One region of the Streptomyces sp. G45 genome, then DNA from elsewhere that is predicted to be linked to it. Evidence: riboswitches for the same ligand, from Rfam matches in the RefSeq annotation. Region 1 holds a riboswitch; each other region holds the start of a gene.
What was found. Region 1 has a riboswitch for cobalamin ahead of cobN (cobaltochelatase subunit CobN). Riboswitches for the same ligand answer to the same signal wherever they lie in the genome.
Positions count from the first base shown of each region.

Region 2: another riboswitch for cobalamin. It lies ahead of ACOBQU_RS12950 (ribonucleoside-diphosphate reductase subunit alpha); the one in region 1 lies ahead of cobN (cobaltochelatase subunit CobN).
Region 3: another riboswitch for cobalamin. It lies ahead of metE (5-methyltetrahydropteroyltriglutamate--homocysteine S-methyltransferase); the one in region 1 lies ahead of cobN (cobaltochelatase subunit CobN).
Region 4: another riboswitch for cobalamin. It lies ahead of ACOBQU_RS28170 (ABC transporter substrate-binding protein); the one in region 1 lies ahead of cobN (cobaltochelatase subunit CobN).

Region 1 covers NZ_JBMUZU010000001.1:925,517-930,072, forward strand. Annotated here, with positions in the region: gene cobN (cobaltochelatase subunit CobN) at 1-1,586, opposite strand, end outside; cobalamin riboswitch at 1,620-1,770, opposite strand; gene cobG (precorrin-3B synthase) at 1,829-3,130, shown strand; gene ACOBQU_RS03830 (precorrin-8X methylmutase) at 3,148-3,828, shown strand; gene ACOBQU_RS03835 (precorrin-2 C(20)-methyltransferase) at 3,825-4,556, shown strand, end outside.
Region 2 covers NZ_JBMUZU010000001.1:3,231,574-3,236,129, reverse strand. Annotated here, with positions in the region: gene ACOBQU_RS12950 (ribonucleoside-diphosphate reductase subunit alpha) at 1-1,479, opposite strand, end outside; cobalamin riboswitch at 1,616-1,738, opposite strand; gene ACOBQU_RS12945 (GNAT family N-acetyltransferase) at 1,956-2,453, opposite strand; gene ACOBQU_RS12940 (hypothetical protein) at 2,506-3,168, opposite strand; gene mctP (monocarboxylate uptake permease MctP) at 3,195-4,556, opposite strand, start outside.
Region 3 covers NZ_JBMUZU010000001.1:8,497,236-8,501,791, reverse strand. Annotated here, with positions in the region: gene ACOBQU_RS36340 (MGH1-like glycoside hydrolase domain-containing protein) at 1-67, opposite strand, end outside; gene ACOBQU_RS36335 (FAD-dependent monooxygenase) at 505-2,064, opposite strand; cobalamin riboswitch at 2,413-2,636, shown strand; gene metE (5-methyltetrahydropteroyltriglutamate--homocysteine S-methyltransferase) at 2,804-4,556, shown strand, end outside.
Region 4 covers NZ_JBMUZU010000001.1:6,672,445-6,677,000, forward strand. Annotated here, with positions in the region: gene ACOBQU_RS28155 (asparaginase) at 1-85, shown strand, start outside; gene ACOBQU_RS28160 (helix-turn-helix domain-containing protein) at 162-1,025, shown strand; gene ACOBQU_RS28165 (VOC family protein) at 1,030-1,521, shown strand; cobalamin riboswitch at 1,597-1,722, shown strand; gene ACOBQU_RS28170 (ABC transporter substrate-binding protein) at 1,871-2,914, shown strand; gene ACOBQU_RS28175 (FecCD family ABC transporter permease) at 2,911-3,960, shown strand; partial or broken gene ACOBQU_RS28180 (ABC transporter ATP-binding protein) at 3,957-4,556, shown strand, end outside.

The sequences.
Region 1 (4,556 bases):
GCGCCGAAGCCGCCGTCGGCGGCGGAGGCGGCGATCCAGCGGTAGGCGGCCAGGTAGTGGTGGGACGGCGGCAGGTCCGGGTCGTGGTAGATCGCGATGGGGTTCTCGCCGAAGCCGCGCGGCGGCTGGATGAGGATCAGCAGGTTGCCGAAGCGCAGCGCGGCGAGGACGATGTCGCCCTCCGGGTTTCGGCTGCGGTCGACGAACATCTCGCCGGGCGCCGGGCCCCACTTCTCCTCGACGGCCGACCGCAGCTCCTCGGGCAGCGTGGCGAACCAGCGCCGGTAGTCCGCCGCGGGGATGCGGATCGGGTTGCGGGCCAGCTGCTCCTCGGTGAGCCAGTCCTGGTCGTGGCCGCCCGCCTCGATCAGGGCGCGGATCAGCTCGTCGCCGTCGCCGGAGACCAGGCCCGGGATGTCGGCGTCCCCGAAGTCGTACCCCTCGTCCTTGAGGCGGCGCAGCAGGGCCACGGCGCTCGCGGGCGTGTCCAGGCCGACCGCGTTGCCGATGCGGGCGTGCTTGGTGGGGTACGCGGACAGCACGAGCGCGAGGCGCTTGTCGGCGGCCGGGATGTGCCTGAGGCGGGCGTGGCGCACGGCGATCCCGGCGACGCGGGCCGCGCGCTCGGGGTCGGCGACGTACGCGGGCAGGCCGTCGGCGTCGATCTCCTTGAAGGAGAACGGCACGGTGATCAGGCGGCCGTCGAACTCGGGCACCGCGATCTGGCTGGCGGCGTCCAGCGGGGAGACGCCCTCGTCGTTCTCCTCCCAGGCGGAGCGCGAGCCGGTCAGGCACAGCGCCTGGAGGATCGGCACGTCCAGGGCGGTCAGGGCGCCCGCGTCCCAGGACTCGTCGTCGCCGCCCGCGGAGGCGTCGGCGGGCTTGGTGCCGCCCGCCGCGAGGACGGTGGTGACGATGGCGTCGGCGCCGCGCAGCGCGTCGATCAGCTCGGGCTCGGGGGCGCGCAGCGAGGCCACGTACAGGGGCAGCGCCCGCGCGCCCGCCTCCTCGACGGCGTCGCACAGCGCGGCCACGAAGGCGGTGTTGCCGCTCATGTGGTGGGCGCGGTAGTAGAGCACCGCCACGGTCGGGCCGTCCACCTGCTTGGCCTCGCGCTCCAGCGGCCCCCAGGTGGGGGCGGGCGCGGGCGCCTCGAAGCCGTGGCCGGTGAGCAGCACGGTGTCGGAGAGGAACCGGGCCAGCTGCTCCAGGTTGGCGGGGCCGCCGTGCGCCAGATAGGCGTGGGCCTCCGCGGCGATGCCGACGGGGACGGTGGAGGCGGCCATGAGCTGGGCGTCGGGCGCCTGTTCGCCGGTGAGCACGACGACGGGGCGGCCGTCGGCGAGGAGCAGGTCCAGGCCCTCCTGCCAGGCGCGGGTCCCGCCGAGGAGGCGTACGACGACGAGGTCCACGCCGTCGAGAAGCGCGGGGAGGTCGTCGAGGGCGGTCCGGGCGGGGTTCGCGAACCGGTACGTCACGGGGCCGGTGGCCGCGCGGGCGCTCAGCAGGTCGGTGTCGGACGTCGACAGGAGCAGGATGCGGGGAGACGAAGAGCTCGGGGTGTGGTCCCCGGATGCGGGCAGCATGCGGCGTCTGGCCTTCCTCGGGGTCCGCGCCCCGGGCGGTTCACGACGGCGGGAGTTCCTGGCTCACCGGGTCCCTGGGGGACCGGCTCACAGTGGCGGGACCGCGCCGGACTCGCACCGGGCTTCCTCCCCTGTCGCCGTCTGGCGATGGCGGATCGGATGATCCGCCGAGCAGCATAGTAGGCGGCGATGGCTCGGTGCGGGGGCGTCCACCCGGTGTGATCGTAGGTATGCTCGCCGCCATGCCCTCGGCTCCCCTCCGCACATCACCCCAGGCCGCGGCGGCCTCACGGGACCGCGGTGACGCCTGCCCGGGCGCCCTGCGGCTGCACTCCGCGCACGACGGGGCGCTGGCGCGCGTCCGGGTTCCCGGCGGTGTGCTCGGCCTGCGCCAGGCGCGGGCGCTCGGCGACGCGGCGCGCGAACTCGGCGATGGTGAACTGCATCTCACTTCGCGCGGCAATGTGCAGCTGCGGGGCCTCGCGGACACCTGCGGCGCGGACCTGGCGGCGGCCCTGACCGCGGCCGGGCTGCTGCCGTCACCCGCGCACGAGCGGGTGCGCAACGTCGTCGCCTCGCCGCTGTCCGGCCTCGACGGCGCCGGGCTGCGGGACGTGCGGCCCTGGCTGGTGGCGCTCGACGCGGCGCTGTGCGCGAGTGACGCCGCGCGGGAGCTGTCCGGGCGGTTCCTGTTCGCGCTCGACGACGGCCGCGCCGACGTCGCCGGGCTCGGCGCGGACGTGACGCTGCGCGCGACCGCGGACGGCGGCGCGCTGCTGGGCCTCGGGGCGGGCGGCGAGGCGCTGCGGGTGTCCGGCGAGGACGCGCCGCGCGCCGCGCTGATCGCCGCGGAGACGTTCCTGGAGGTGGCGCGGACGAGCGGCACCAACGCCTGGCGGGTACGGGAACTCGCCCTCTCCGAGGGCGCGTTGCTGGACCGCGTGCGGGACGCCCTGTCGGCCGGTGGCGTCGACTGCGCGCGGCAGCCGCTGGATCCGGTGGGCGCCGCGCGCGTCCCGGCTCCGGGTGTCACCGGTGACACCCTGGCGGTGCACGCCCCGCTGGGCCGTCTGACGGCCCCGCAGTGGCGGGAGTTGACCTCTGTGGCCGCCGGGTCCCCCCTGGGGGAGCTGAGGCTGACGCCGTGGCGGGGTGTCGTCGTCCCCGTGCCGGGCCTCGACTCCGCGGGCGCGTCACAGGCGTTGGGGCGCCTCGGCGCCACCGGCCTGGTCACGGACGCCGACTCCCCGTGGCTGCGCGTGGGCGCCTGCATCGGGCGGCCCGGCTGCGCCAAGTCCCTGGCGGACGTGCGGGCGGACGCCGCGCGCGCCCTGCCCGAGGCCACGCCCGGCGGCCTGCCCCTGTACTGGTCCGGCTGCGCACGCCGCTGCGGGCACCCCCCGGGCGACCGGATCGACGCGGTGGCCGTCGCCGACGGCGGCTACCGCCTGTCGGCCGCCGGGCCCGGCCGGGACGACGGGGGTGCCGTCGCCCTCGACGACCCCGCCCGCCTCGAAGCCGCCCTGGCGGCGATCACCCCATGACGCCCCCTGAACACCGCATGACCCGCTTCACCCCCACACACACCGAGAGCAGCGAGAAGAGCACCGTGACCACGTACGACTACGAGAAGGACGGCGCGGCGATCTACCGCGAGTCCTTCGCCACCATCCGGGCGGAGGCGGACCTCGCGGCCCTGCCCGCCGACGTCAGCCAGGTCGCGGTCCGCATGATCCACGCCTGCGGGATGGTCGACCTCGTACGGGACCTGGTCCACACGCCGGGCGTGGTCGCCCGGGCCCGCGAGGCGCTGCGCGCGGGCGCGCCCATCTTCTGCGACGTGCAGATGGTGGCCAGCGGCGTGACCCGCAAGCGGCTGCCCGCCGACAACGACGTGCTGTGCACGCTGTCCGACCCGGCCGTGCCCCAGCTCGCGGCGAAGCTGGGCACCACCCGCAGCGCCGCCGCGCTCGACCTGTGGCTCCCCCGCCTCGAAGGTTCCGTCGTCGCCGTCGGCAACGCGCCGACCGCCCTGTTCCGCCTCCTGGAGATGATCGAGCAGGGCGCGCCGCGGCCCGCCGCCGTCATCGGCGTGCCCGTCGGCTTCGTCGGCGCCGCCGAGTCCAAGGACGCCCTGGCCGCGCACCCCTTTGGCCTGGAGCACCTGGTGGTGCGGGGCCGCCGCGGCGGCAGCGCCATCGCGGCCGCCGCGCTCAACGCGATCGCGAGCGAGGAAGAATGAGCGCCAAGCTGTACGGAGTGGGGCTCGGCCCCGGTGACCCGTCGCTGATGACCGTGCGGGCCGTCGAGGTGATCGCCGAGGCGGACGTCGTGGCGTACCACAGCGCCCGGCACGGCCGGTCCATCGCGCGGTCCATCGCCGAGCGGCACCTGCGCCCGGACCACATCGAGGAGCGCCTGGTCTATCCCGTCACCACGGAGACGACCGATCACCCCGGTGGATACCGGGGCGCCATGGAGGAGTTCTACGAGGAGGCGGCGGCCCGGCTGGCCGCGCACCTGGACGCGGGCCGCACGGTCGCGGTCCTCGCGGAGGGCGATCCGCTCTTCTACGGCTCCTACATGCACATGCACAAGCGGCTCGCCGACCGGTACGAGACCGAGGTCGTCCCCGGTGTCACGTCGGTGTCGGCCGCCGCGGCCCGGCTCGGCGCGCCGCTCGTCGAGGGCGAGGAGGTGCTGACGATCCTCCCGGGCACGCTGCCCGAGGAGGAGCTGACCGCCCGGCTCGCCGCGACGGACGTGGCGGTGGTCATGAAGCTGGGGCGCACCTTCCCCAAGGTGCGCCGGGCCCTGGAGAGTTCGGGCCGCCTCGACGACGCCCGGTACGTGGAGCGGGCCACGATGGCCGGGGAGCGCACCGCCGCCCTCGCGGACGTGGACGCGGACGACGTGCCGTACTTCGCGGTGGCCGTGCTGCCCAGCAAGGTCGACGCCGAGCGGCCCGCG
Region 2 (4,556 bases), 2.3 Mb from region 1:
CGTGCGGACGGTGGCGTCGAGCCGCTCCCAGTCGATGTCCCCGGCCGCCGTGTCGACGAACGCCCCGAGGTTCACCGAGCCGAGGTTGCAGACGGCCGTCTCGCCGTCGTCGGTGACCTCCAGGATCTCCGTGCACAGGTTGGAGGAGTGCACGGTGTGGCCGGGCTCGGCGGTCTGGTTGGCCGTCCGGTTGGAGGTGTCCTTGAAGGTCATCCAGCCGTTGCCGGTCTGCGCGAGGGCGCGCATCATCCGGCCGTACAGCTCGCGCGCGGGCATGGTCTTCTGCGCGAGACCGGCCGCCTCCGCCTTCTTGTACGCCGCGTCGAACTCCTCGCCCCACAGGTCGACAAGGTCGGGCACGTCGGAGGGCGAGAACAGCGACCACTCCTGGTCGGCGGCGACGCGGCGCATGAACTCGTCGGGGATCCAGTGCGCCAGGTTCAGGTTGTGGGTGCGCCGGGCGTCCTCGCCCGTGTTGTCGCGCAGCTCCAGGAACTCCTCGATGTCGGAGTGCCAGGTCTCCAGGTAGACCGCGGCGGCGCCCTTGCGGCGGCCGCCCTGGTTGACCGCCGCCACCGACGCGTCGAGGGTCTTCAGGAACGGCACGATGCCGTTGGAGTGCCCGTTGGTGCCGCGGATCAGCGAGCCGCGCGAGCGGATGCGGGAGTACGACAGGCCGATGCCGCCCGCGTGCTTCGACAGGCGCGCCACCTGGTGGTAGCGGTCGTAGATGGAGTCCAGCTCGTCAAGCGGCGAGTCGAGCAGGTAGCAGCTGGACATCTGCGGGTGCCGGGTGCCGGAGTTGAAGAGCGTCGGCGAGGACGGCAGGTAGTCCAGGCGGCTCATCAGGCCGTACAGCGCGGCGACCTCGTCGAGCGCGCGCTCGCTGTCGTCCTCGGCGAGCCCGGCGGCCACGCGCAGCATGAAGTGCTGCGGCGTCTCGATGACCTTGCGGGTGATCGGGTGCCGCAGCAGATAGCGGCTGTGCAGGGTGCGCAGGCCGAAGTAGCCGAAGCGGCGGTCGGCGCCGTCGGCGAGGGCGGCCTCCACGAGCCCGTCGAGGCGGGCGGCGTGCCGGGCGGCGAACGCGGCGGTGCGGTCGGCGATCAGGCCCTCGCGGTGCCCCACCGCGACCGACTCGGAGAACGACGTCACGCCCTGCGACGCGGCCTCCTCGCGGATGCCGATGGTCAGCAGGCGGGCGGCGAGCCGGGAGTACGCGGGGTCCTCGGAGATGAGCCCGGCGGCGGCCTCGGTGGCGAGTTCCCTCAGCTCCGCCTCGTCGGCCTTCGCCGAGCGGCCGCGCAGCGCGGCGGCGGCGACCCGGCCGGGGTCGGCGTCGGGGAGGTCGGCGGTGAGGTCGGTCAGGGTGCGCAACAGCGCGGTACCGGGACCGTCGGTGGTCGGCGCGGACCGCTCGGCGGTCTCGTTACCGGCTGCGGCCTGCGCTGACGCGGGCTCGGCGGGCGCGATGGTCACGTGGTGCTCTCCCTCGCTCGGCTCGGGGCCTGGCGGCGGGACGAGGGCACGCGGGCGCGACCGCGCGCGGCGGTGGCGTACTGCGCGTCCTTCAGCCCACTCCACGAGGCCCGGACATCTGGCGCCCGGACCGGGCGGTACGGGCGCGCTGTCGGCAGGTCCTCGGACTGATGGGTACGCAAAAGCGCACACGTACACCGTTGCGGGACAGTTCCGGACTTGCACCGGATTCCCCTGCGGCGACAGCGAGCACGAGCATACATCTTGTGCTGGCTTCTGGAAGCGCCCCTAGATGTTGTGTCGGAGGGTGACGCAGACCTCACCGGAAGGTGCCGTCGGGCGTCAACCGCGGGGGTGCGCGCGGCGGTCCGCACGGCGGCGGGCGCGGCGGCACACGGCCCCGGCCGCACCGCCGTTCACAGCGGTCTACAGGGGCCTACGGGGGTCTACAGGGGCCTACGGCGGCCTACGGCGGTCTACAGCGGCAACGCGTAGGCGAGCAGCGGAAGGCCGGGCAGCGGCTCCCAGTCCCGGCGCGGGGCGCGGACGAAGCCCAGGCGCACGTACAGCCGCTGCGCCGCGCCCATCGCGGGCTGGGTGGACAGCACCAGCGCCGTGCGCCCGGCGGCGCGGGCTCGGCGGGCGCAGTCGCGTACGAGGGCTTCGCCCGCGCCCCGGCCGCGCGCCTCGCGGCCGACGGCCAGCATGCGGATCTCGGCCTCGCCGTCCCGGCAGATCTCGGCGAGCGGCCCGCCCGCCGACGGCACGTACGTCACGCCGCCGAGCAGCCGCTCGCCCTCGACGGCCACCAGGACCTCGGCGGCGGCGTCCCGCCCGGCCACGTCCCGCAGCTGCTCCCGGTACCCGTCGGCCTCGTCGAAGGCCAGCAGACCGGCGTCCGCGTAGACCTCGGCCGTGAGGGTGCCCAGCGCCGCGTACTCGTCCGGCCGCACCCGTCTGATGGTGATGTCCATGCGCGGCAGTGTGCCCGAGGGCGGCGGTGGCGGGCCCCGTTTTCCCGCTTCCTCAGCCGCCGACGTGCGGTGGGTCCGTCGGCGCCTGGTCGCCGAACTCCGGCAGGTCGCCGCGCTCCACGGGGGCGGTGGGTGTGCTGGGTGTGCGGGGCGTGGCGGGCGTGCCCGTGTCGCCGCCGTCCGTGGGCAGGCCCATGGGGTCCGCGGGCCTCGGCAGGATCGCGTCGAGTTCGCGGTCGTCGGCGCGGTGGGCGCGCTCGGCGGCGGCGCGCAGCACGTCCCGGCCGACGGCCCCGCGGTCGGCGGAGACCTGGACGCGCAGCCCGTTCTCGGAGCGGGCGTATTCGTGCGCCTGGCCGGTCACGCGGTACCAGCCCGGACCGTCCTTCTCGCACCTGCTGGCCGCAGGCGGGACGGTGCGGCAGTTCGCGTCGTCGACGGTGCCGCGGTCGACGCGCAGGGCGATCCGCCCGCCGCCGCGCTTGTGCACGTACGTGACCTGGAAGCCGTCGGCGCCGAGCACGCCCGCGGACTGGGTCGCCGCCGTGTACCCGTCGGCCTCGGTCACGTACACGTGCTCGACGACGGTCTGCGCCGCCCGGGCCCGCGCCTCCAACTCGGCGCGGTCCGGGGCGGATCCCGCACCGGAGTCCTCCGTACCGCACCCCGTCAGGGCGAGCAGCAGGCACACGGGCGGCAGCAGACGTCGTCTCATGGGGCCATCCTCGCGTAGGGCGCGGATCAGTGCCCGGCGCCCACCTTCGGCAGCTCGGCCCGGACGCCCGCGTCCCCGGCGTCCGCCGTGTAGTCCTCGGGAGACGTCTCGTCGACGCCCTCGGGGGCCTTGAGGGCCCTCAGGACGACGGTGAGGACGACGGTCACCACCACGTTGAGGACGAACGCCGTCAGACCGATGTAGCCGATCTCGCCGATGCCGGGGATCTCCTTGGCGGAGCCGCCGAAGTGCTTCTGCGTCGGCGAGGCGACGCCGTACGCCGCGACCGTCCCGTACACCATGCCGACCGCCCACCCGGCGAGCAGCGCCCAGCGGTGGAACCACCGTGTGAACAGGCCGCCGACCAGCGCGGGCATGGTCTGGAGGATCCAGATGCCGCCCAGGAGCTGGAAGTTGATCGCCACCGTCTTGTCCATGCCGAGGACGAAGACGAGCGCGCCGACCTTCACCAGGAGCGACACCAGCTTGGAGACCTTCGTCTCCTGCTCGGGCGTCGCGTCCGGCCTCAGGAAGTCCTTGTAGATGTTGCGCGTGAACAGGTTCGCGGCCGCGATGGACATGATGGCCGCGGGCACCAGCGCGCCGATGCCGATCGCCGCGAACGCGACGCCCGTGAACCAGTCGGGGAACATGTCCTCGAACAGCTGCGGGATCGCCAACTGGCCGTTGTCGACCTTCACCCCGGCCGCGATCGCCATGAAGCCGAGCAGCGCGAGCAGGCCCAGCATCAGCGAGTACAGCGGCAGGATGGTGGTGTTGCGTCGGATCACGTCACGGCTGCGCGAGGACAGCGTCGCGGTGATCGAATGCGGATACATGAAGAGCGCGAGCGCCGAGCCGAGGGCCAGTGTGGCGTACGTCCACGTCCCCGCGTCGCCCGGCACGAGCGCGCCCACCGGCTTCCCGGTCGCCTCGTTCGTCGCGGAGAACTTCTCGTTCGCCGCGTGGAAGATCTCGTCGAAGCCGCCGAGCTTGATCGGGATGTAGATGACGGCCACCACGATCACGAGGTAGATCAGGGTGTCCTTCACGAACGCGATCAGCGCGGGCGCGCGCAGCCCCGACGAGTAGGTGTACGTGGCGAGCACGCCGAAGGCGATCAGCAGCGGCAGGTCCTTGACGAACCAGTTGGTGTCGTCGCCGCCGCCCACGCCCATCACGTCCAGGACGGCCTGGATGCCGACGAGTTGGAGCGCGATGTACGGCATGGTGGCGAGGATGCCGGTGACCGCCACGGCCAGCGACAGGCCCTTGGAGCCGAACCGCCCCCGGACGAAGTCCGACGTCGTCACGTACCCGTGCTTGTGCGAGACCGACCACAGACGCGGCAGGAAGGTGAAGATCAGCGGATAGACGAGGATGGTGTA
Region 3 (4,556 bases), 7.6 Mb from region 1:
GGGCCTGGGTGAGGCCGACGGCCAGCGTGAGGGCAAGCGCGGTCAGGGCGCGCGAGCGAGAGCGCATACGGTCTCCCGGTCTGGGGGGTGCGGGTTCGTCGACGGCGGGTGCTGCTGGGGCAGAAGGGGCGTGTGGTGGCGGAGGGAGGCCAGGGGCCGAGGTTGCCCGCCATGATCACGCCAGCGGAGCGCGGCGGCAAGGGGTCTGCACGAGGTGGAGCGGCAAGCGCCTGACCGGCACGGGTCCGGGGCCCGTGCCGCCGTGGGTACGCCCATGAGGCCGCAGCCCCTGGTGGAAGCGGGCGGCCCTCATGACCGGCAGGGACCTCACCGCCGTACGGATCTCGCAGACCCCGCAGCCCGCGACCCCGCACCGCCCCACCCGCAACCCGCTGTCCGCAAGCCGCAAGCCGCAAGCCGCAAGCCACAACCCACACCCCACAACCCGCCGAACTCGCGGGGCACATCGAGGCGGCCCTCACGCGCAGCCCCGCGACGGGACGCTCAGCCGTCGGCAGGCTCGCCGAACCACCGCGCCAACGCCGCGACCAGTCCCTGCTGATCCCGCGCCCCCAGCCCCGGCTCCTGCGAACCCCGCGGCTCTCGCCGCCCCGTCCCCACCCACGCCACATGCCCGTCCGGCCGCAGCAGCACCGCGGGCGCGGTCACTTCGTCGCTGACGTCCACGACGTGGTCGACCCGGTCCGACCAGCCCGCCACCGACAGGTGCCCGGTCTGGTCGAGAAGGATGCCGCGGCCGCCGCGCATCAGCTCGTACAGGCGGCCCCGCTTGAGCCGTACGTCCTTCATCCGGCGGCCCAGCAGCTCGTGCCCCTCGTCCACGCCGTGACCCTCGGTCAGGTCACCGCCCTCGCCCAGGTCACCGCCCTCACCCGGGTCACCGCTCCCGCCCAGGTCATAGCGGACCCCGATCGCCGTGATGATGCCGGTCACGTACCGGTTCACCTCCTCGAAGTCCATCAGCGTCGAGAACAGCTCCCGCAGCGCCGTCGCACCCGGGTCGGTGCCCAGCAGGGCCATCTGCGCGCGGGTGTTGTCGAGGACGCGGGCCCCCACCGGGTGCCGCTCCGCGTGGTAGCTGTCGAGAAGGCCCTCCGGCGCCCGGCCGTTGACCTCGGCGGCCAGCTTCCAGCCCAGGTTGAACGCGTCCTGCACGCCCAGGTTGAGCCCCTGGCCGCCGGTCGGCGGATGGATGTGCGCCGCGTCCCCGGCCAGCAGCACCCGGCCGACGCGGTAGCGCTCGGCCTGCCGCGTGGCGTCGGTGAACCGGGACAGCCAACGCGGCGTGTGCGCCCCGAAGTCGGTGCCCGCGACGGCCCGCAGCCGCGCCTTGAACTCCTCCAGGGTCGGCCCCGCGCCGCGGTCCTCCGCCACACCCTCGGCGGGCACGATGATCCGGTACACGCCCTTGTTCCCGTCCACGTCGGGAAGGACGCCGAACCGCAGCTGGGTCCTGCGGACCTCCTCGACGACGGCGGCGACCGCCTCCGGGGCCTCGGTCACCTCCATGTCCCCGAGCAGCGTCTCGACCTTGGCGGGCTCACCGGGGAAGCCGACGCCGAGCAGCTTGCGCACCGTGCTGCGCCCGCCGTCGCAGCCGACGGCGTAGCGGGCGCGCAGGCTCGTGCCGTCGGCCAGTTCGAGGTTCACGCCGTCCTCGTCCTGGCTCAGCCCGACCACCGTGTGGCCGCGCCGGATCTCGGCGCCGAGTTCGCACGCCCACTCCTCCAGCAGCCGCTCGGTGACCGGCTGCGGCGTGGCCAGACCGTACGGGTGAGCGGTGTCCATCCCTGCGGGCCACGGCTTCATGATGCCGCCGAAGAGGCCTCCGACCTGGAACGTCTCGCTGGCCGCGCGGAACCGGTCGAGCAGGCCCCGCTGATCCATGATCTCGACGCTGCGCGCGTGCAGGCCACGCCCGCGGGACTGCCCGGACGGCTCGGTCAGCTTGTCGAGGACGACGGTGCGCACTCCCGCGAGACGCAGCTCACCGGCCAGCATCAGCCCGGTGGGCCCGGCGCCGACAACGACCACGTCGATCATGAGAACTCCCGTTTACGCAGGTCATGGCTGTAGGCCAGGCATTCTGCGGCAGGGCGGGGGCCTTGCCGCAAGGCCCCCCGTGCGCTATACGTTGAGAGTGGCGAGGAGGCAGCGGCCCCCTCGCCTTTCTTGTGCGTCCAGCCCACGGTCCGGCCCACGCCGCCCCGACCTGGGGCCGGGGCCCGCGCGCCGTCCAAGCCCGCACCCGCACCGCCCGCCAGGCCCGCATCGGCGCCACCGCCAGGCGCGCCCCTGCACCCACACCCACGCCCACATACCCATGCGTCCGCGCGCGCCGCCCCGCATCCAGATCACGGACACCCTGTCCCACCCGCCCCGTCACCCTCTAGGCTGGCCCGTGCAGCTGGTTCGCCCCGTCCGCCAGGCGGGAGGCGTCGCAAGAGGGAACCCGGTGGGAATCCGGGACTGCCCCGCAGCGGTGAGCGGGAACGACCGCCGTCAGAAGCACTGGATCCGACGTACGGGGTCTGGGAAGCGACGGCCAGTAGGTGTCCTCACAGGGTGAGGACGTGCCCGCGAGTCCGAAGACCTGCCACCTGCCCGTGCGCGACCCGTTCGCGCGCGGACATCCCGGTGACCTCGTGGGCGGGTCGGCGTACATACCAGGCGGACGGGCGTGCCGGGCGGCACGCGCTCCCGTGCCGCCCGGTCCGTCACCCCTTCGCGCCCGCGTCCCGTCCCCGGGACCTCAGGGACTCATCTCGCGAAGGAGATCTCCGTGACCACCAAGCCCGCAGCCGCGGCAGCACGGGCCACCGTGTACGGCTACCCCCGTCAGGGACAGCACCGGGAACTGAAGAAGGCCGTCGAGGGCTACTGGAAGGGCCGCGTCACCGCGGACTCACTGCGCTCGACCGCCGCCCGACTGCGCCGCGCCACCTGGCAGCGGCTCGCCGACACCGGTGTCCACGAGGTGCCCAGCGGCGACTTCTCGTACTACGACCACGTCCTGGACACCACCGTCATGGTCGGGGCGATCCCCGAACGGCACCGCGAGGCCGTCGCGGCCGACGCGCTCGACGGCTACTTCGCCATGGCGCGCGGCACCCAGGACGTGGCGCCGCTGGAGATGACGAAGTGGTTCGACACCAACTACCACTACCTGGTGCCGGAACTGGGACCGGATACGGTGTTCACGGCCGACTCCTCCCGGCAGGTCGCGGAGTTCGGTGAGGCGAGCGCGCTCGGCCTCGCGGCCCGGCCCGTGCTCGTCGGGCCCGTCACCTACCTGCTGCTCGCCAAGCCCGCACCGGGCGTGCCCGCCGGTTTCGACCCGCTCACACTGCTCGACCGGCTGCTCCCGGTGTACGCCGAGGTCCTCGCCGACCTGCGCGCGGCGGGCGCCGAGTGGGTGCAGCTCGACGAGCCCGCCCTCGTGCAGGACCGCTCCCCCGGAGAGCTGAACGCCGCCGCCCGCGCCTACCGTGACCTGGGCGCCCTCACGGACCGGCCGAAGCTGCTGGTCGCCTCGTACTTCGACCGGCTCGGCGAGGCCCTGCCCGTCCTGGCCAAGGCCCCCGTCGACGGGCTCGCCCTGGACTTCACGGGACCCGCGGCCGCCAACCTGGACGCCCTCGCCGCGGTCGGCGGGCTGCCCGGCAAGCGCCTGGTCGCGGGCGTCGTCGACGGCCGCAACGTCTGGGTCAACGACCTGGAGGCGTCCCTGGCCGCGCTGGGCACCCTGCTGGGCCTCGCCGACCGCGTCGACGTGGCCGCCTCCTGCTCCCTGCTGCACGTGCCGCTCGACGCGGCCGCCGAGCGGGACATCGCGCCGCAGATCCTGCGCTGGCTGGCCTTCGCCCAGCAGAAGACCGCCGAGGTCGTCACCCTCGCCAAGGGCCTCGCCCAGGGCACCGGCGCGATCGCCGCCGAACTCGCCGCCAACCGCGCCGACCTGGACTCCCGCGCCCGTTCCCCGATCACGTACGACTCCGCCGTGCGGGCCCGCGCCGCCGCCGTCACCGCGGCCGACGCCCGCCGCTCACCCGCGTACGCCGAGCGCGCCGCCGCGCAGCGCGCCCACCTCGGTCTGCCGCTGCTGCCCACCACGACCATCGGGTCCTTCCCGCAGACCGCTGAACTGCGCGCCGCCCGCGCCGACCTGCGCGCGGGCCGGACCGACCAGGCCGACTACGAGGAGCGCGTGCGGGCCGAGGTCCAGGAGGTGGTGTCCTTCCAGGAGAAGGCGGGCCTGGACGTGCTGGTGCACGGCGAGGCCGAGCGCAACGACATGGTCCAGTACTTCGCCGAGCAGCTGACGGGCTACCTCGCCACGCGGCACGGCTGGGTGCAGTCGTACGGCACGCGCTACGTCCGGCCGCCGGTCCTCGCCGGTGACGTCTCCCGCCCCGAGCCGATGACGGTCCGCTGGACGGCCTACGCCCAGTCCCTCACCGAACGCCCCGTCAAGGGCATGCTCACCGGGCCGGTCACCATGCTCGCCTGGTCGTTCGTCCGCGACGACCAGCCAC
Region 4 (4,556 bases), 5.7 Mb from region 1:
CCGGCTGCTGCTGTACGCGCTCCTCGCGGACGGCGCCGACCGGGAGGCGACCCGGGCCGCCTTCCGCCGCCTCCAGCACGGCTGACGCACGGACGCACGGACGCGGGGGCACGGGCGGCGGAGGGGCGCGCACGGGCCGGGCACGCGGCCACAATGGACCCATGGGCCCCGCCACCAGCGAGTTCGTCCGCGCCACCCCGCCCCCGTACGGCGGCGGGGTCGTCTCCGCCGTGGGCTACCGGAGCCGGGGCCAGACCCCGGGCCTGCACCGGGGCCTGCCGTCCCCGTACCTGACGCTGATCTTCTCGCTCGACGGGCCCGTCGTCACCGGCGCCACCCCCGACCAGGCCGCCGGGCCCGGCGCCGCCCGCACCGAGATCGTCGTGGGCGGCCTGCACCAGAGCCCCGCGTACGTGGTGCGGCCCGAGCACGAGGCGGGCATCCAGCTCGCCCTGCACCCGCTCGCCGCCCGCGCCCTCCTCGGCCTGCCCGCCGCCGAACTGACCGGGCGGCTCGTCACCGACGGCACGGACGTCCTCGGGCGGGCCGCCGCCGACGTACGGGAGCAACTGTGCGCGGCCGACACCTGGGGCGAGCGGTTCGCCCGCCTGAACGCCTACCTGGCCCGCCGCGCGGCCGACGGGTCCGGCGCGGTGCGGCCGGAGGTCGCCGAGGCCTGGGCCTGGCTCGCCCGGCGCCGCGGCGCGGGCACGCTGCCCGGCCTCGCCGCGCACGTGGCGCTCAGCGAGCGCCGCCTGACCGCGCTGTTCCGCGCCGAGACCGGCGTCACCCCCAAGCAGGCCGCCCGCCTCATGCGCTTCCAGCACGCGAAGGGCCGCGCGGCCCGCGCCTTCGCCGCGGGCGCGCCCCTGGACCTCGCGCGCGTCGCCGCCGACAGCGGCTACTACGACCACTCCCACCTCGTACGGGACTTCCGCCAGTACACCGGCCTCAGCCCCAGCGCCTGGCTCGCCGAAGAGTGCCGGAATATCCAAGCCGGGGGACACCGCGACGGCGAAGACTGACCCCATGAACGACATCAACGCCGCAAACGCCACCAAAGCTGATGAAACGCACCAGAGCGGTGCGCACTCCGGCACACCCGCCGACGGCCGGAACCTGCGCGCCCCCGACGTCTGGCCCTCCCTCCAGGCCCACGACGCCCCCGCCCTGATCGACTTCCTCGTCTCCACCGTCGGCTTCCTGCGCACCGCCGTCCACGAGGACGGCGGCCGCGTCGCCCACGCCCAGCTCGACTGGCCCGAGGGCGGCGGCATCATGCTCGGCGACCACGACCCCGCGTCCTCCGCGTACTGCCTGGACCCCGGCACGTTCGGGGCGTACGTCGTCACGGACCGCGTCGACGACCTGTACCGGCGGGTCACGGCGGCGGGCGCGAAGGTGCTGCGGCCGCTCGCCGACCAGCCCTATGGCAGCCGCGAGTTCACCATCGCCGACCCCGAGGGCAACAAGTGGTCCTTCGGGACCTACCGCGGTGAGCCCCGCCCCGACCAGGGGTGACGGCCAGGGGCGACGGCCCTGCCCGCCGGGGCGGGGTGATAGCTTGCGCACGCCAGTCGCGCCCGCACCCGGGCCAGGGAATCCGGTGGGAATCCGGAACTGACGCGCAGCGGTGAGGGGGACGGGCGGGGCCAGCGGCCACTGGGCGTGCGGACGCCCGGGAAGGCGGCCCCGTCCGGACGAACTCGAGTCCGAAGACCTGCTGGCACCGCCGCCCGGGCGCCGGGCGGCGGGGTTTCGCAGACCAGGCTCCGCGCATGAGCCATGAGACCCGGGAAGTCCTGTGCCCCACGTTGTCCCGCCCGCCGTCGCCGTCGCCGTCGCCGCCGTTCACCGCCCCGCGCGGCGCGTGCGCCGTACCGCCCTGCTCGCCGCGGGGCTCGTCCTCCTCACGGCCTGCGGCGGCCCCGCCGCCCGCCACGACGACCGGGCCGGGGCCGACGGCTTCCCGGTGACCGTCACCGCCTGCGGCGCGAAGGTCCGCGTCGACGCGCCGCCCCGGCGGGCCGTCTCCCTCGACCAGGGCTCCAGCGAGATCCTGCTCTCCCTCGGCCTCGCCGACCGCATGGCCGGGACCGGCACCTGGACCGACCCGGTCCGCCCCGACCTGAAGGCGGCCAACGCCAAGGTCGAGCGCCTCGCCGACCGCTACCCCTCCCTGGAGAAGGTCCTCTCCAAGGAGCCGGACTTCGTCAGCGCGTCGTTCCTGTACACCGTCGGCAAGGGCGGCGTCGCCGACCGCGCCAAGTTCACCGGGCTCGGCGTGCCCGTCTACGTCTCGCCCACCGACTGCGCGGGCAAGGACAACAGCGGCGACGGCGACGGCAAGCGCGTGCGGACCCTCACCATGGACACCGTCTACGGCGAGATCCGCGACCTCGCCCGGATCTTCGACGTCGAGGAGCGCGGCGAACGCCTGATCGCGGACCTCAAGGCGCGCACCGCGAAGGCCGCCCGCACGGCGAAGGCCGCCCGCACGGCGAAGGCACCGAAGGGGTCCCGGACGTCCGTCGCGTACTGGTTCTCCGACTCCAAGGCCCCGTACATCGCGGGCTGCTGCGGCGCGCCCGGCGTCATCACCCGCACCCTCGGCCTGCGCAACGCCTTCGCCGACACCCGCGCCGAATGGCCCCAGGTCAACTGGGAGACCGTCGCCGACCGCGACCCGGACGTCCTGGTCATCGGCGACCTCACGCGCAAGGCGCAGTCGGCGGAGAGCGCCCGCGCGAAGATCGCGTTCCTGGAGTCCCACCCCGTCACCAGGAACCTCACCGCCGTGAAGAAGAAGCGGTACGTGCTGCTCAGCGGCCAGGCCCTGAACCCGACGATCCGCACGGTCGACGGCATCGAGCAGGTCGCGGCGGGCCTGCGGACGTTCGGCCTGGCGCGGTGAGCGCGGCGGACGTCCGGCCCCGCGCGGTGAGCGCCGCCGCGCGCGCCACCCTGCTGGGCGCCGTGGGGCTCGCCGCCCTGCTGCTGTCCGTGGCCGTCTCCGTCACCATCGGCCCGGCGGACATCTCCGTGCCGGACGTGTGGTCGGCGGTGGCCGCGCACCTCGGCTGGGGCGAGCCCGAACTCACCCCGCTGCGCGACGGGATCGTCTGGAACCTGCGCATGCCGCGCACCCTCCTCGCGGGCGTGTGCGGGGCGGGCCTCGCGGTGTGCGGCGCCGTGCTCCAGTCCCTGCTGCGCAACCCGCTCGCGGACCCCTTCGTCCTCGGCGTCTCCTCCGGGGCGTCCACGGGCGCCGTCGCCGTGGTGGTCCTCGGCGTCGGCGGGGGCGTGCTCACGCTGTCCACCGGGGCGTTCGCCGGGGCCATCGGCGCCTTCGCGTTCGTGCTGCTGCTCAGCCGGGCCCTCGGCGCGACCGCGGACCGCGTGGTCCTCTCCGGGGTCGCCGCCATGCAGTTCTTCTCCGCCGTCACCTCCTTCGTCATCCTGACGTCGGCCGACGCGGAGACCACCCGGGGCGTGCTGTTCTGGCTGCTCGGCTCGCTGAGCGGGGCGGGCTGGACGGACGTGGCGGCGTGCGCGGCCGTGCTCGCCGTGGCCCTCACGATCTGCCTGGGCCACGCCCGTACGCTCGACGCGTTCGCGTTCGGCGAGGACGCGGCGGCCTCCCTCGGGGTGCACGTGGCCCGGGTCCGCCTGATCCTGCTGTCCGTGACGGCCCTGCTGACGGCGGCCCTGGTCAGCGCCGCCGGGGCGATCGGCTTCGTCGGCCTGACCCTGCCCCACGCGGCCCGCGCGCTCGTCGGCGCCACCCACGCCCGACTGCTGCCGGTGACGGCCCTGACCGGCGCGGTCTTCCTGATCTGGGTGGACACCCTGGCCCGTACGCTGCTCGACCCGCAGGAGGTGCCGGTGGGGGTGGTCACCTCCCTGATCGGGGTCCCGGCGTTCGTGGTGGTGCTGTACCGGACGAGGAGGACGGCGTGAGGGCGGACCCGGGGCTCGGCGAGGACGGCACGGGCCTGCGCGCGGAGCGGGTGACCCGGGCCGCGGACGGCCGCCTGATCGTGGACGGCATCACCCTCGCCCCCGCCCCGGCCAGACGCTCGGCGTCCTCGGCCCCAACGGCTCCGGCAAGTCCACGCTGCTGCGCCTCCTGGCGGGCGTCCTCGCCCCCACCTCCGGCGTGGTCACCCTGGACGGCACACCGCTGCGCGACCTCGGCCGCCGCACGGTGGCCCGCCGCCTGGCCGTGGTGGAACAACAGGCCGACACCCAGTCCGACCTGATGGTACGGGACGTCGTACGCCTCGGCCGCGTCCCGCACCGCCGCGCCTGGTCACCGCCCACGGCCGACGACGAGCGGGCGGTCGACGAGGCCCTGGCCCGCACGGACCTCACCGCCCGCGCCGCCCAGCCCTGGCACACCCTCTCCGGCGGCGAACGCCAACGCGCCCACATCGCCCGCGCCCTCGCCCAGACGCCCCGCGAACTCCTCCTGGACGAACCCACCAACCACCTGGACATCCACCACCAGCTGGACCTCCTCACCCTGGTGACCGCCCTCCCCGTCACCACCGTCA